Regions from separate parts of the Methylophaga sp. UBA3613 genome, predicted to be linked through region 1. Evidence: riboswitches for the same ligand, from Rfam matches in the RefSeq annotation. Region 1 holds a riboswitch; the other holds the start of a gene.
What was found. Region 1 has a riboswitch for cyclic di-GMP ahead of B3S93_RS04110 (PEP-CTERM sorting domain-containing protein). Riboswitches for the same ligand answer to the same signal wherever they lie in the genome.

Region 1 (8,120 bases):
ACCAATCAACAGATCGGCATACTGGGCAATATTGACTTCATCAGTCACCACACCGCCATGCAACCCCTCATAGAACAGTAAATCACTGTCATTATCGATTTCTTTCCACTTGGTAAAAGTGCCGGGAGGTTGGTTATATCTGGTGGCTTCACACTGATCATGAATGTAGTGACGCTTTTCGCCACGACCAGTTTCAGAGTAGGTTTGGAATAGTTTTTCCAATTTATCCAGACAGTTTGCTTCCGGCCCGAAGTGGGTCAGCGAGCGGCCTTCTGCTTCAGCATTGATGACTTCAGCACGCATTTCTTCACGGGTATATTTGTGAAAGCTATCGCCTTCAATAACGACGGGTTTGATATTTGCCCGGCGAAAAATATCTTCAAAAGCATGTTTTACGGTTGAAGTACCGGCTCCTGACGAACCGGTAACGGCAATAATCGGATGGGAAATCGACATTTAAGCCTTCTCCTTGGTGGTGAACATTGGGAAACGAATTTGTATTTGTTACGAATACAATTTCCGGGCTAGGTAGCCGGTCCACGAGAAGGCATCGACCAGGATATCATTGGTAATGATATCGGGCTGATGTTGGGGTTTACCCTTTACATTGGTTGAGTTCGAGGCGTCCAACATGCCAGTAATGACGCCTCGACCAACCGTAAAAGCAATGTGTTTACATGCTGTTGCCAGATCTAGTAATGCCAAAATATTCATCCTTTCGATTTGCAATTCCATAGGCGGAAAAGCGTGTCACTGATGACCAGTCATTTCTGGTTTTTTTAATCTAGACCAGAGAGGCAATAAATAAAAGGCATAAATATTTATGTTCGGTATAAATAAAATTTATGACTTAAGTCTTAACGACCATTTCATAACGGCACAGGATGGAGTGATCAGCTAGGTAGACAGTTTGGGTTGGATGGCTTTTTTATTAGATTAACTAAAGTGAGATTTAATAATATTCAGTGAGATGGAGCTGAGGAAAAAAAGCGATATCTCTATTGGTTTTTTGGAATGAAGATTTCGTTTTATTTTGTTTTTGGCGTTATTGATAATCGTCATAATAGGATTCATGAGGGAGCTGGAATGTGTACCTCGTGACTTGATTCAAGCCCTAATATTCCCAGCTACGATAAAGCTCGTTTTTATCCTTCATATCTTCGTATAGCCAGACCATTCGGTCCAGGTACCAGCTCTTGCCAAGATAAGCCAATGCAACACCTAATACAGCGCCCCATACTGAGAAATAAACAGTCGCCCAGACCGATACCAGTACGCCTATCAACGAAATTCCATTAAGAATGCCGTGTAGCGGAGTGTTATGGCTATCCGGTATTGGAACAATATCCCGGTTCAAAAAAACACGCTCGCCCAGAACAGCCTTCGATGCCCAGTTTTTGGTAGATTTCGGTTTTTTGAAAAGAATTGGATTGAAAAATAACCAGAGAAGCGATGACAGCCCTGGCACCAAACACCACCAGCCTATCCACTCTCTACTCCAGAACGCGAGAACGATAACAGGAAGCACAGAGTATCGGGTCCAAACACTAATGGGGTTTGCGTGCCTCATCCAGTTGTCATCATCAAGCTTAAAAAGCCCAGCAATCTTCCGTTCTAAAGTCATTTCATAGTACCGATGGGGTAATCATCTGGTTCGAGTAAAATAGCCAGCATTTGAAGCCTCTTGATCTCAAGATCCTTTTTCTAAACCTAACAACCTCGAAACAGCCATGCGTGAATTAATTTGGTGTAGCGCGGCATTACCACATAAACCATTAGCAAAACCGCAATACCGGTAATGATCAATGTGTCGAGATAATGATTATCAGGCAGTCCCAACCTGTGAATGGGTGGCAACAAAAATGGCAACATCAGTACCAGCGGATAGATAGCTGACCAGGTGACCAAAGCCTGTTTCCAACGAATAGGAATTTTGGTATTTGCCTGCTCCGGGGTAAACCAGAAATCCAGCCCGCTGTTAATATAAAAATCATCGCCTTTCACCAGTAATGGTGAAACTTGGGCTATCAGCTCACTGCGTTTGGCCGATTCCATCCAGCCCCGTAAATGTGATTGGTTATCAAAGCGAATAATAATCGTATACGTTTCAGTCAATCCTGCGATAGGCCGAATCACGTTCAGATCCAGATGCCCCGGCGAGCTTTTACAATGTGGAGCAATTTCATTTAACCATGCTTCGTATTCGGGATGTTTATCCTTGGCAACCTGATGGGTAATAACTGCCGTCGCACCATTGGTTAACGGATCCACACGATTTTGTTGCATAAGATTTTTCCTAAAATACCAAGTTGTCGGATACATGTTTCATAAACAAAATATCAAGTCATACGTTTATTTTAAAACTTTATTGCAGTTGAAGCTTATAGAGACAAGGTACGAAAACCTTATATAGATAGTATTCAAAAGCCTCCGTGGGTAACTATTAGGCTTGTTTGTTTGATAACAAATACCAAGCCAGTAAGCTCATTTTTGTTTAGATGCCAATACGTTAATGAATAAGGTATAGTCATTTTCACTGATTATTTTATGGTTTTACTATCATGGTCATTCTCATATCTTTGCTGATGCATTAAAAATGACGTCAACACACCACACCGTCTATCGTGATCAGCCTTTGTTCGATGCTTATGAACAGCAGATGGCACAAGACTGGTTGCCCATTGAGATAATGCAATTATCCGCAGGGAATTTTCGTGGGCATTATCGTGAAGTGGGTAATGATGATGTCAGAGTTGTGTTTGAACAACAAAATCAGGTCATACACAAACGTGCCATTATTGAGCGGGACTTCTGTACGGTTTCTTTTGCACGCATTGCAAATCAGGTACGGGTCTCTGAGTACGATGCTTTCGATAATTCATTATTTTTTCTGCCTTCAAATGTCGAAGTCGATATTCAGGCAGCGAGCGGTGTTGAAACGGTCTATTTTAGATTCGAACAGTCTAAATTAATTGAAGCAGCAAGAGTCATTAACCCAAAATATTGGGAAATGCCGACAGACCGTATTTTGGTATTTGATGGTATTAACCGGGAACCCCTAGAGGATTTTACCGATTATTTATATCAGCTTTCGGCACTGAGTTCGGATGATAATCTGCATGAGCAGCAGAAAGATATTAATTTATCAGTAATGGAATATGTCTTGCTCTCTCTCGATTCATCTTTAGTGTTTGATGAACAATCATCTGATGTACTGTCTCGCCGTCGGGCGGCAAAATCAGTAAGGCAGGCAATAGACTATATGCACGCCAACCTGGAGAGACAGATTTGTCCATCCATTATCGATATTTGTAAAGATTTACATATCAGCCAGCGTAATCTGCAATATAACTTTAAAAAAACAATGGGAATCACCCCCAATGCGTACTTGTATCGATTACGTTTAAACCGGGTTCGTGCACAACTTCTAAAACCAGCTGATATCGGTGTGACAGTCACGCAGTTAGCCAGTGACTGGCATTTTTGGCATCTAGGTCGTTTTTCCAAGGATTATCTGCAATTATTTGGCGAGTTGCCTTCCACCACATTACATCGAGCCTTTAATTAAAATCATTACTTTTTAGCTGCGATTGATACGGCTTTATGTGGCCGATATCGAATATCAGACTTGTAATGTCATATAAGCAGGCAACGAAAAGTAAACATAATCTCCCCTTTAATCATTCAGGCTTAGGTTTATAAAAACCGACTGATTCTAATCCAAAAAAATTAATAAAGATTATCCGTGTTCTCGATAAATGATTAATTTATCTCTTTGCGAAAATCGGATAGTGCCATGTCATCCGTCTCTATATCATCATATTTCGGTTGGGTTGGACTATAGCCCATTTTATTATTGCCAAACTTGGTGTGAACTAAGGACGGAAAACTACAGACCTTGATGATGTTGTTAAGGTGGCTGAGTTGCATAGATTTAAGAGACTTTGAACATGCAAACTCAATCTTTAAAACGTTCTGTACTCAGCACATTTTTTATTTCATCAATCGTTTTAAGTACTGCGGCAAGTGCCGATAGTGTTTTAATTGGAGTCAATACATCACCTTTAACGATTAATGATGATGCCACCACAACCATTGTGACGGGCACACAATTTCAAAATGATAATGAGTTATCCGTTATTGGTCAGCCATTTGTTAAAGATCCTGTTTTAGCAAACGAAGGGACTTTTATAAATAATGGTACCTTTTACGGTAAATTCAGTGATTTAAAAAATGATGGGGTGCTGTTAAATACAGGCAGTCTGACTACTCATGTCAGTGGTTTAAATAATGCAGCAAGCGGTCACATCACTAACACCGGCTATATATACAACAACGGTGGTAGCTTGAAAAATGATGGCTTCATTGATAATCAGGCTGAGTTTAACAATTCAGGCACATTGACTAATTACGGGCAGTTAACCAATCAAGATACCCTCACGAATAGAGGTGTTTTATCAAGTTATAGAGGAGCAACCCTGACCAATACGGGAACCTTAACTAATACCAGTGCGGGTAGATTCAATAACTATATCGATTCCACTTTAATTAATGATGGCACGATGAACAATGAGGGTCGCTTCACTAATGCCGGTAAGTTAATTAATAATGGTTCATTTACGAATAAATACGTATTCTCCAATGCAATTAATGACACCGTGACCAATAATGGCGTCATGACCAATAATAGTACTCTTCAGAATATGAACGAGATTATTAATACGGGCGTGTTTATTAACAATGAAAAAGCAACCATAAGAGGTAATGGCAGTTCAGTGGGTAATTACACCCAAACCGCTGGGCAAACCATAAATAACGGCGTCATCACTCAAACCAGTGTCAATATCAACGGCGGTAGCTTATCTGGTACAGGCATCATTAACAGCAATGTCACGGTGAATGGCACCAGTTCTGACAACTATGCCAGCATAAATGCAGGTAACTCGATTGGTACGATGACCATTAATGGCAATTACACTCAAGGTGAATTCGGTTCAATGGTGGTGGAGTTTAATGAAACCAGTTCAGATATCTTTAATATTTCACATGAGGCTTCTCTGGCCGGTTTACTAACCTTTGAGTTTATTGGTGATAATGTGCAAGTAGGAACATTTCAGTTCTTAACGTTTGCCAGCATTGTCGGTAGTTTTGATAGCATCATTTATCCATCCCTTATGGGCTTTAATTTTGATGTGGTGTTTGGTGATACGTTTGCCAATTTAGAAATCAGTCAATCGGTGAGTGAAGTGCCTGTTCCAGCGTCATTATTCTTATTTGGCCCGGCATTATTAGGCTTTTTGGGTTTACGACGTAAGAAGGCAATGACAGCTTAAAAATATGCAGAGTGTTAATCTCAAAGACAGTGTAAAAATTGATTCTGGCTTGCCGTGAAAGAAATGAAATAACGGGTGGTGGCCATCCTACTCTTTTGATTTCGTTACGTTCCTTAGTTCGTAACGTTTACTCAGATACTCCTGATCTAGAATTCAACGTTCAGATCCGGTCGAAAATTAAAGTAGGATTGCTCCACCAGGGTTTGATAAACACCGGCAATATTCATTGGCAGCCATTCATCATACATCCGCAAATGCGCATATTCCGGTAAGCGAATTTCAGCCTGAAGCGTTTCAAGCGTTTTCCCCGCCAGCATGCCCTCACGCACAGCTGCATAAAGCGCTTCCAGATAACCAAGATAATGCTCCACATCCTCGCGCGTGCCGGTATCAGCATGTCCGCCGATAAATAAATCAAACGGTTCAGCCGCCAGCACTTCCCGGGTGGAATGAATCATGCCATGAATGTCATAGCCTAAAAGATTCTGATAAGGCATTCGGCCAAGCACAATCCAATCCACCACAAACAGCACATTGGCTGGCATAACTCGCATACTGACTGAGCCACGACCATTGTTTGGGCCGTGATATTGCAGGTGGATTTCACTGTCTCCCAGTTGCAAGGTCTTAGCATCCTGAAACGTGATATCTGGTAAAGCGGTTGGCGCTTTTGTCCATTGCAAATCTTCTGCAGCAAATTCATGTGCCACCACCCGAATATCCCTGTTGGCAAGAATATGGCCGCCCATGGTATGGTCAATGTGATTATGGCTGTATACCAGATAGCGAATCGGCACAGTAAACCGCTTAGCCAATTCCTTTTTTAAATAGCTCGCCGCGGCATCATTAATTGGGTCGGTGACGAGAATCCCCGCATCGGTTACCACAAATATCGAATGATAATGACCCGCCGAAAAACGATACACATTGTCTTTCATCTGCTCGATTTTGTACTCGGTGGCCTCATCCGCCCAGGAAGGCAATATCACTCCCGATAACCCCAGAGAGAAAACAATTGGGATGATCAATTTCATAAACATTTTTTGGAAAAACAACATAAAAGAAACCTGGTCTTATTCAGGCCATAGCCACAAATGGCATTTACTTATTGCGAACATTGCGTACTAAAAACGAATTACCTGGGCCACGTTTTAATTCAAATAAATCAATCGCTTTAAACAGGCTGCTGAGGTTTTTAAAGCCATAGTTTCGAGTATCAAATGACGTCTTGTTCGAGATGTTAGAACCAACCGGCCCCAGCGCCGCCCAGCCGTCTTCGTCTTCGGTTGCCTCGATGGCCTGCCGTAGCAAATGAATCAGTTTGGTATCGGATTTGATGTTCTTGGGTTTAACCGCTGTTTTGGTGACTTCTTTTTCTTGATCCAGAAAAAGAAACTTAGAGCAGGCGTTAACAAATGCCGATGGTGTCTTCCGCTCACCGAACCCCAGCACAACCTTCCCTTCCGCTAAAGCTCTAGTCACCATCGGCGTAAAATCACAATCCGATGACACAAAACACATCACATCAATTTGCTTGGTATACATCACATCCATCGCATCAATCACCAATGCGATATCAGACGCATTTTTACCCTTGGTTAAATCATATTGCTGGATGGGTTGAATGGCATATTCATGCAACAGATCTTCCCAAGCCTTGAGCGTAGGCGACTTCCAATTGCCATAGGCTTTACGAATGGTAACCACACCATAGTTTGCGACCTCGCTCAGAACATCTTCAAACTTACTCGCGGGCGCATTATCAGCATCAATAAATAATGCGATTTTCTGTTTTAATTCATCCATGTTTGCACCTCATTCGATATATATTTGTAGATGGTGAGCTATCTTATTGATACTAGTTTTTTATGACGACTTTATCACTGATAGCCGGATGGATTTCAATTGACTCTGACCCTTTTGGTCCCCGCCCCTTTTGGTCCTTTGGCGACAGCCGCTTATTATGTGCTTTTCTCCGATCAAGGATTTGCCTGGATATGCATTCGCATATCCTCAATAGATTGATTTAGCTGGGCGTCTGTGAATTTAGGATTACTGGTGTTTTCAGGATGGTGTATTTGATGGCGCACATACTCGGTTAAGATTATTTGTAGTGGTGTGGTGGTTCCATTACGGTTTAACCGATTATAAGCAACAGTTGGTTTTCCAGCTTTATATGCTTCAAGTGCTCCCTGTGACTCAATATAGCCATAAAGTTCATTGTGATACTCAAACGATGGTTCACCAAAAGCCACATAATTGACTTCGTTCAAACTGGGATAAGGAAGCTCATGCTCTTGCACTTGTCGTATTGAAGCTGAGTCTTGGCCGGTTATTAAGAGAATATTTTCAAACTTTAAACGCTTTACGATTTCGGGGCTGTGCGAGGTGAGGATAATTTGTGTACGTGGCACATCCGATAATGCAACTAAGGCGTCTATCAAGGCACGTTGGTGGTCTGGATGCTGAGATGTCTCAGGCTCTTCAATTGCATAAACAACGCTTGGTAAACCCGCCTCGCGTTGCCGTCTTTCCGCCTCAGCACGAAAAAAACTTATCAATATTAGCCGCTTAACACCACTTCCTCTTTTGTTAATAGGGATTTCGTTATCACCAGAAATGGCAACACTTTTGAAAACATCACCCCACTTCAGTGTTCCTGAATCTGGTATTTGGGGATTCAAGGAGGATGCAATATCTGGATTCATTTCGCTGAGCTTAACAAGCGTTTGTCTGGCTACTTCGTCAAGCCTTGACTTTACAGTGTCCGCAATCTTAGCCAAATCC
Region 2 (8,120 bases), on a different contig from region 1:
TCAGCCACAGTTTCCTGTGCCGAAGGCGATGAAGGTTATATTTATCAGGGACTGCTTGAGTTTGAACATCGGGTTCAGTCTTTGGACCAAATGCCTGAGTTACCCGTCAAAATTATGATGAATGTGGGGAATCCTGACCGTGCATTCAGCTTTTCACAACTCCCTAATGACGGTGTTGGTCTGGCTCGGCTGGAATTCATTATAAATAATATGATCGGTATTCATCCGAAAGCATTGATGGCCGCCGATAAAATGGATGCGGAAGTACAACAGGTTATCCGCGAAAAAACTACTGCTTATGGCGACCCGGTTGAGTTTTATATCAGCCGTATTACGGAAGGTGTTTCGACTATTGCTGCGGCATTTTATCCATCCAAAGTGATTGTGCGTATGTCCGATTTTAAATCGAATGAATATGGCAACCTCGTTGGTGGCGCTGAATTTGAACCACACGAAGAAAATCCCATGATTGGTTTCCGTGGTGCAGCACGCTACAGCTCTCCGGAATTCGAGGCCTGCTTTGAATTGGAATGTGAAGCGATCAAGCGTGTCCGTGATGTCATGGGTTTAACCAATGTTGAAGTCATGATTCCTTTTGTACGGACGTTGAGTGAAGCTGAAGCCGTCATCAAAATTTTGAAAAAGAATGGTCTGGAACGCGGTAAAAATGGCCTGCGGTTGATCATGATGTGTGAATTACCTTCCAATGCAGTACTGGCAGATCAATTTCTGGAATTCTTTGATGGCTTTTCAATCGGGTCTAACGATATGACTCAGCTGACATTGGGGCTCGACCGGGATTCTGCACAAATTGCCGCAGCATTTGATGAACGTGATCCAGCGGTATTGGCGATGCTGGAGATGGCGATTAATGCCTGTCACAAAGCAGATAAATACGTCGGTATCTGTGGACAAGGACCTTCGGATCATCCTGATTTAGCAGCATGGCTGCTTGAACGTGGAATCAGCAGTATTTCACTAAATCCGGATACGGTGGTCAGTACCTGGCAGGCGTTAGCTAAACAGTAAAATCGATTAAATTTGCACCAAACAAAATGAGCCCTCCGGGGCTCATTCTATTTCTGTTGATAATTTATTTGGTAGTATCTTTAATTCAATCAAGTACTAGATTCACCGTCGCCTGGTTATGAACCACGCCGTTGATAAGTATTTCAATAGTGTGTTGGCCACCATAGTATTGCCGGGTAGTCAGTTTTAAAAATCCGTGTGACTTCTTTAGATAGATACTTTCCTTGGCCGGTAAAGCGATGTTTTTCCATTTATAAACTTTCGCGGTGGTCTTGCCGTTGTTTTTGACATACCAGACACGATAATCCACCACCAATTGTTGAGCCTGACTGGTTTTAGAATGGATAGACAACAACATTTCCAATTTTTGACCCAATGTCACATCTTGCTCAGTTAAATCAAAGTCTATCTCAACGGCTGGGTGGTCACTATAACCCAGTAATGGGAATACAGCTGGCTCACCTGCCTTAATCAGACTGCGAAGCCCGTGACGGATAATCCAGCGACGTTGAGGTGTGGAATTTTTCAACCAATCACGACAGATATCGATTACTCGCTGTGGATGGTCTTTACTAATGTCATTTAAATTATTGGCAACAGATTTTTGGACATATTTACTTTTGTCATCTCTGAGCTGACTCAGTATTTCAAATACCGGCTGCGGGTCTTGTTTTAATGCCTTTAAATGCCCTCCCCAAGGTAATCTTGGCCGCATCCCTTCTGATGCCAGTCGCCGGACATGCTCATTCTCATCATCACACCATCGCAATAATTCTTTGAAGGTCAGCTCAAAATGTTGTTCTATGTAGGGTCTGATAGCAAATTCTGCAGTAAACAATGGTGTGAGATGCTTTAACACATCCAGTGCGATTGTCGGCTGCTGCAGCCCTTGCTTTCCAGCATAGTCAATTAATGGCCATGCCATAAAACTATGCCAACCTTTACTGGGCTCCTGATTGGGCCAGTGCGCGGCAACCTGCTTCAACCATTTGGCATTCACAGAGAAATCCTCAACCAGTAATACTGCCAAAACGTTACTAAGATGGTTGACGCGGGTTTTAAGTGGCATGGATTCCAACTGTGACATTGCCATAACCCTGAACTTATCGTCAGGAAAATCCGGTTGATAGCCTTTGATTAATCCTGCTAACACATCGATAGAATTGGCATTTATATGATCTTTTAATAAAGCTGGGGGCGATTCAGCTAACGGATCAGACTTTGCCATTTCAACTCACTCTTTTTTTCAGACATAAAAAAACCGTGGCTCGAAAGCCACGGTTTTTATTTTACGGTATTACGAGAGAGTTAAGCTTGTTGGTTTGCTTTTGTTCTTCTGCGAACAGCCATAAAGCCCATTAAACCTGAACCGAACAACCATACCGCTGCTGGTAAAGGAACCTCACTAATAGGCGGACAGTAGACGCCAGAAACTTCCAGTTTTGACCAAAAAACGTCTTCTGAATTATCGGTGAAAAGCGCTTTCAGTGATAAACCATCAATAATTTCATCAAAAAGACTAGAGCTTAATGAAAAAACATCGTAACCGCCATCTAGCCAGCCAATATGCTCAAGTCCAGTGCCATACCAATTATCTGTATAAGCGAAAATTTTATCCCACCCGAAAATAAAAAAGTTATCAGCATTAGATTTTACAGTTAAAGTTGCTGATTCAATTGTCAAATCAGCTACATCGATACTATCGAAACCCCAGTAAGCGTATTTTCCACTGTTATTAATATCGCCAGTCGTCAAGGTAGTTGAGAAAGGCTGGCTATTATCACAGAGATCACCATTATCACAGTAATGTGGTTTAGGATGATAAAAAGTGGCTGATGCAGTTGTAGAAAAACCTAACATCAAAAGTGTCGCGGCAAAGATTGGTGTTAATAATTTCATTTACATTTCCTTCCTGAAAATGCAACCCGGCTATCTTATTAAGGAAGACCCGTGGCTTTCCGTCTCTTGGCTCACACCAAGGTTGGCACTCAAATATTTAGTATTGCTCCGGTTCATTCCTGGAGCAATGGTGCCTATATTAAAGGAAAAATTTCCTAAAACTATTGTACCTTGGTACTAAATAGGGAACTTTTTTAACTTCAATTTCCGAGTACTTTGTGAACCATTTAAAACTACTAGAAATATTTTCCCATCATTTTTGAAATAATGCGATCGATTCAACATGACTGGTATGAGGAAACATATCCATGATGCCGGTTTGTACAAGCGTATATCCATATTGATTCACCAGTTCACCGGCATCACGGGCCAGAGTAGCGGGGTTACAGGAAACGTAAACAATGGTTTTGGCGCCCAGATCAGCAATCTGACCCAGCACTTCAAACGCGCCGCTTCTGGGAGGATCCAGTAATACTTTTGTGAAACCTTCCTGTGCCCAAGGATAATCTTTCAATTGTGTTATCGTTAAATCAGCCATTTCAAATACAGCGTTGTCCAGACCATTCATCCCGGCATTTCTCTGTGCATGTGCCACTAGAGATTTATCCCCTTCTACCCCAATCACACTTCGGACACGTTTTGCCAAAGGCAGGGTAAAGTTACCCAAACCACAAAACAGATCCAGTACCCGATCGGTTTCCTGCAAATCAAGCATCTCAATCGCCTTGGCAATCATTTTATGGTTGATAGCGGCGTTGACCTGAGTAAAGTCGCCCGGGGCAAATTCCAGTCTGAGACCTTCTTCAGGTGCATAATGCAATTGTGGTGCTTCAGGCCATAATGGACTGACGGTATCCGGCCCGCCTGGTTGTTGATAGATCCACAAATCCTTTTGCTGACCATAGTTAATCAATTTTTGCTTATCTGTTTCACACAATGGATCCATGTTCCGGAAAACCAGAGCTGTATTGGCATCATCCATCGCCACTTCTATTTGTGCGATTCGGTTATAGGCTTCAAGGCTGGCAATCATTTCCCCTAGCTCTTCCAGGCGTAATCCAACGCGTGGATCCAATACTTCACATTGCGTTAACTCAGCCAGATAAGGTGACCCTTTTTCTCTAAAGCCGACCAGCACTTTTTCTTTTTTGGTCACATAACGGACACCTAAACGAGCTTTACGTCGATAGCCCCACAGAGGGCCAGTTAACGGTGCTAACCAATTCTCTGGTGTCAGTTGTCCAAAGTGCGAAAGCTGTTCCTTTAAGGTGTCTTGTTTCAGGCTTAACTGAGCTTCTGGTGACATATGCATCAAACTGCACCCACCACACACACCAAAATGTTGGCATTTTGCTTCAACGCGATCCTTGGAGGCAGACTCAATCGAGATTACTTTGGCCTCATCATATTTTTTATGCAGCCGGGTATATTTAAACGACACATTTTCACCCGCCAACGCACCGTCGACAAAGACGGTTTTACCCTCAATTCGGGCAATGCCACGACCATCATGAGAAAGACTCTCTATAGTTGCCTGAACAGCTTCTGTAGGGAGCCGTTTTCTGTGATTACGTCGTGCCATTTGTTAAACCTTTAAACGAAAATTACATAAAAAAAGTCCGGTCATGCTTTTGCATAACCGGACTTAAACTTGATTGAAAAATTATTTTTGCTTCCAGCTGCCGCCTTGCTGATACCACCAACCTTTGGCTGCATTGCTTATCCAGCGTCTGGCAAAGGTTTCCTGGATATCAGATTCCCATTCAGGATGCCCGTTAGCACGGGCTATTTCAGCGTATAAGGCGTTACGATCCTGATTCTCTTCAGCGATCAGAGTATTTACTGTATTACGATCTTTTAATGGCACTGCAGAGGCATCACGCAAGGTAATCAGACCATTACTGGTTAATCCCACCGCACCGGTTTGATAAAAAGGATGCAGTTTCTCATGGCGCTGTTTCATTTTTGCCTGCAAAGCATTAATTGCCGGCGAATTAATATTCAAATTGGCTTCTGCCTGCGCCGGTGAGACCAACCAGTTCAATACCTGCATTGCAAGCGGCATATTCTGTTTTAAAGCACTAGTACTGTCTTCCGATTCAGTCGGTTGTGGCTGCGTCGGGTTTTCGCGTCCCCATACATCTTCAATAATTCGATCTGCAGCTTTTTCAGCAGCCGCTGCCGGAAAATAGATATTGATTGTCACACAGGAAATCAGCATTAACCCTGCGGTAGTGCCCGTTAACCATTTTAATAAACCCATTCGATTTTCCTTTATTGAATAACTGGCCCGTCGCTTTGACTGACCGCTTTTAATCTGGCGATTAATTCTGGCCAATCCACCTCACGGTTATAGCCAATCACATTAATCCATGGTGGCAGGCCGCCACCTTTAACAATATAGTACCCTTGCTCAGCAGGTTCTATACCATCCATCTGACAGACAGAATTCATCAAACGACAACTTAGACCAATTTTGCTATAGGAAAAATCTTCAAACAGGCCCATAAACCCACGCGATAAAATGGCAGCCGGACCACCACCAATCTGCGAAAGATTATTGACGGCACGCTGACTTATTCGCCGCCGACCTGGATCCTCTTCTGGTGTCTCAAATAATGCATCAAATTGCACCGGTTGCCAGTTTGATAAGCGTAAATTATGGATACGACCATCTAATTTGCCGCTTATATTACCAAAATCGAAAGTATTGGTGAGCGTCTGTAGATCCAGACGGTTAATATCGATATTGGCATACAACTGAGGCAGGCTTCCGAATGGCTGTTGTAAACGGAGATCTCTAATCACCGTCGTGCCATCAAATAATTTCAGTAACAATGCTCCATCGACAGTGATCTCTTCATCAGCATAACTGACTTTGGGGATCATGCCGGACAATTTACCTTGAAGCGTTGGCCAGCCCAGTAAAGGACTTAATTGATCCATTGAAATCGGGCTTAATAATCCCTCAAACTGCCAGCTTCTTCCCTGCTCTTCATCAAGACTTAATTGAAAGTCATTCAGTGATAATGCTCCATCCAGAATAGGTACTGACAAATTGGAAAATTGAATCTGATTCTGACTCGCTTCTGCCTGTAAGGTTGAGCCACCCAATGGCAAGGATAAAATAGAAGCCGAGTTCCAGCGTAAATCAATCGGTATCACTGACTCCTGGTTAGTCCATCCCAGTTTTCCTTCAAGGTTATCAATAGCAAACCGTCCAGCATCATCGACTATAGTGACCGACTGTAAATTCATTTGAAACAGATATTGCTCTGGCTGCCATTGCAAACTGGCTGTTAACTCCCCGCTGGTTTGCAAATGACTCAGGGACGAACCTGGAATAAATGGTTGTAACCAGTCTTTATATAATTGTGCTAAATCAGTGCTACGGAGGTCCATTTGCAGATGTGTTAATTGCGTTGCCTTACCATTTAACTCTGCATTGGCTGAAATGGAAGTGCTTTGTGAAAATTCAACATCATTTATCTGCCATGTTTTGTTGGCATTATTGAATTGTCCTTCACTGCTTAACGTGACAGAGTGTTCAGCCAAATCCAAAAAGATCGGTTCAAAGTAGGTCTGGCCCTCATCGATAGTCAGCGTTTGCTGCCATGACCAGCGATCATTTTCGATTTGCAGTGCCAGTTGTATTTGGGCCGCCAGAGCTTCGCCAGCATAACTTCCGCTGGGATCAGCAAACATTACATCTCTTAGTTTTCCGGAAACGTTTGCCGAGGCTAAGCGTGTTTGATTACCGGTAAGTTCTGCATCAATATCCATTAGGGCATTGATATTCCATTGCGAAAGTAATTCCAGTTGCTTTTCATTAACGTATGGACCGATAAATTTAACCAAACTCTTTAACGCAACATTTTCCCCGGCCACCTGAGCTTGCCATTGACCCTGTTGGTAATCCGCCTGAACATCCATGCTGCCTTGATCCAGCTGGATACCTGTTAAAGTCAGTTGATAATTTTCTTCTTCTGCACGAGATTTAATATTGAATGCTATTTTTTGGTTGCCCCAAATAGCATGGGTGAAGTCCAGTTGACCAGACTGACAATCTATTTGCCCGGATAACCAGCGTAAGGTTTCACAGCGCAGTCTGACATTTTTTAACAGACCTACTGGTGCTGTTAACTGTAATTGTTTGGCTGTGGCAGTAAGCGCTAATCCGGTGGATTGTAAATTGACTTCAACTTGCAAATCAGTGATGTCGACTTGCTCGCTTGACCAGGAGCCGATCTGAATAGCTGCCTGTTCTATTGCATGTAACTGGGAGGTCGCTACCAGTAATAAAACCAATAAGACTAGAGTCCTGGCTAACATTAGTCTGCCGGAAACACACCTGTAGAAAGATAGCGGTCACCACGATCACAAATAATGCAAACGATAACAGCATTGGAAACCGTTTCCGATAATCGTAACGCAGCAGCAACACTGCCACCTGATGAAACGCCACAGAAGATGCCTTCATCACTGGCCAGTTTGCGCATGGTGTCTTCAGCAACTTCCTGTTCTACATCAAGCGTCATATCTACTCGTTCCGGCTCAAAGATTTCTGGCAGATAAGCAGCTGACCAGCGTCGGATACCCGGTATTTTTGAGCCTTCGACGGGTTGAACCCCGACTATCTGAACTGCTGGATTCTGTTGTTTCAAATATCTGGAAACCCCCATAATGGTGCCAGTTGTTCCCATGGCGCTGACAAAATGGGTTACTTCTCCATTGGTATCCCGCCAGATTTCAGGTCCGGTCGTTTCATAATGCGCTAATGGATTATCAAAATTACCAAACTGATTCAGAACTTTGCCTTCCCCCATCGCCTGCATCTGCAGCGCCAAATCACGTGCGGATTCCATTCCATCGGTTAAAATAATTTCGGCACCATAAGCCCGCATTGAAGCCCGCCGTTCCGAACTCATATTTTCCGGCATAATCAGAATCATCCGATATCCCAGAATAGCGGTGACCATTGCCAGCGCAATACCGGTATTGCCACTGGTCGCCTCTATCAGCGTATCGCCAGGCTCAATATCACCTCTCAGTTGAGCATGGCGAATCATGCTGGCAACCGGCCGATCTTTAACCGATCCGGCAGGGTTATTACCTTCCAGCTTAGCCAAAATCGTATTACTGGTATTGCCGGGCAATCGCTGTAAACGGACCAGAGGTGTATTGCCTATGCA

Region 2: it holds a riboswitch for cyclic di-GMP, as region 1 does, so the genes downstream of both, B3S93_RS11280 (VPLPA-CTERM sorting domain-containing protein) here and B3S93_RS04110 (PEP-CTERM sorting domain-containing protein) in region 1, are expected to answer to the same signal.

Annotation. Positions count from the first base shown of each region.
Region 1 is NZ_DFLS01000004.1:397,882-406,001, reverse strand. Features, by position in the region: gene B3S93_RS04135 (phosphoribulokinase) at 1-456, opposite strand, end outside; gene B3S93_RS04130 (hypothetical protein) at 505-705, opposite strand; gene B3S93_RS15585 (DUF6653 family protein) at 1,115-1,624, opposite strand; gene B3S93_RS04120 (antibiotic biosynthesis monooxygenase) at 1,711-2,286, opposite strand; gene B3S93_RS04115 (helix-turn-helix domain-containing protein) at 2,597-3,568, shown strand; cyclic di-GMP riboswitch class I at 3,849-3,932, shown strand; gene B3S93_RS04110 (PEP-CTERM sorting domain-containing protein) at 3,951-5,333, shown strand; gene B3S93_RS04105 (MBL fold metallo-hydrolase) at 5,480-6,367, opposite strand; gene B3S93_RS04100 (NYN domain-containing protein) at 6,435-7,139, opposite strand; gene B3S93_RS04095 (ATP-binding protein) at 7,313-8,120, opposite strand, start outside.
Region 2 is NZ_DFLS01000008.1:291,259-299,378, reverse strand. Features, by position in the region: gene ppsA (phosphoenolpyruvate synthase) at 1-1,029, shown strand, start outside; gene B3S93_RS11285 (DNA alkylation repair protein) at 1,115-2,257, opposite strand; gene B3S93_RS11280 (VPLPA-CTERM sorting domain-containing protein) at 2,338-2,928, opposite strand; cyclic di-GMP riboswitch class I at 2,946-3,025, opposite strand; gene rlmD (23S rRNA (uracil(1939)-C(5))-methyltransferase RlmD) at 3,182-4,510, opposite strand; gene B3S93_RS11270 (YdbL family protein) at 4,592-5,191, opposite strand; gene B3S93_RS11265 (hypothetical protein) at 5,203-7,260, opposite strand; gene cysM (cysteine synthase CysM) at 7,260-8,120, opposite strand, start outside.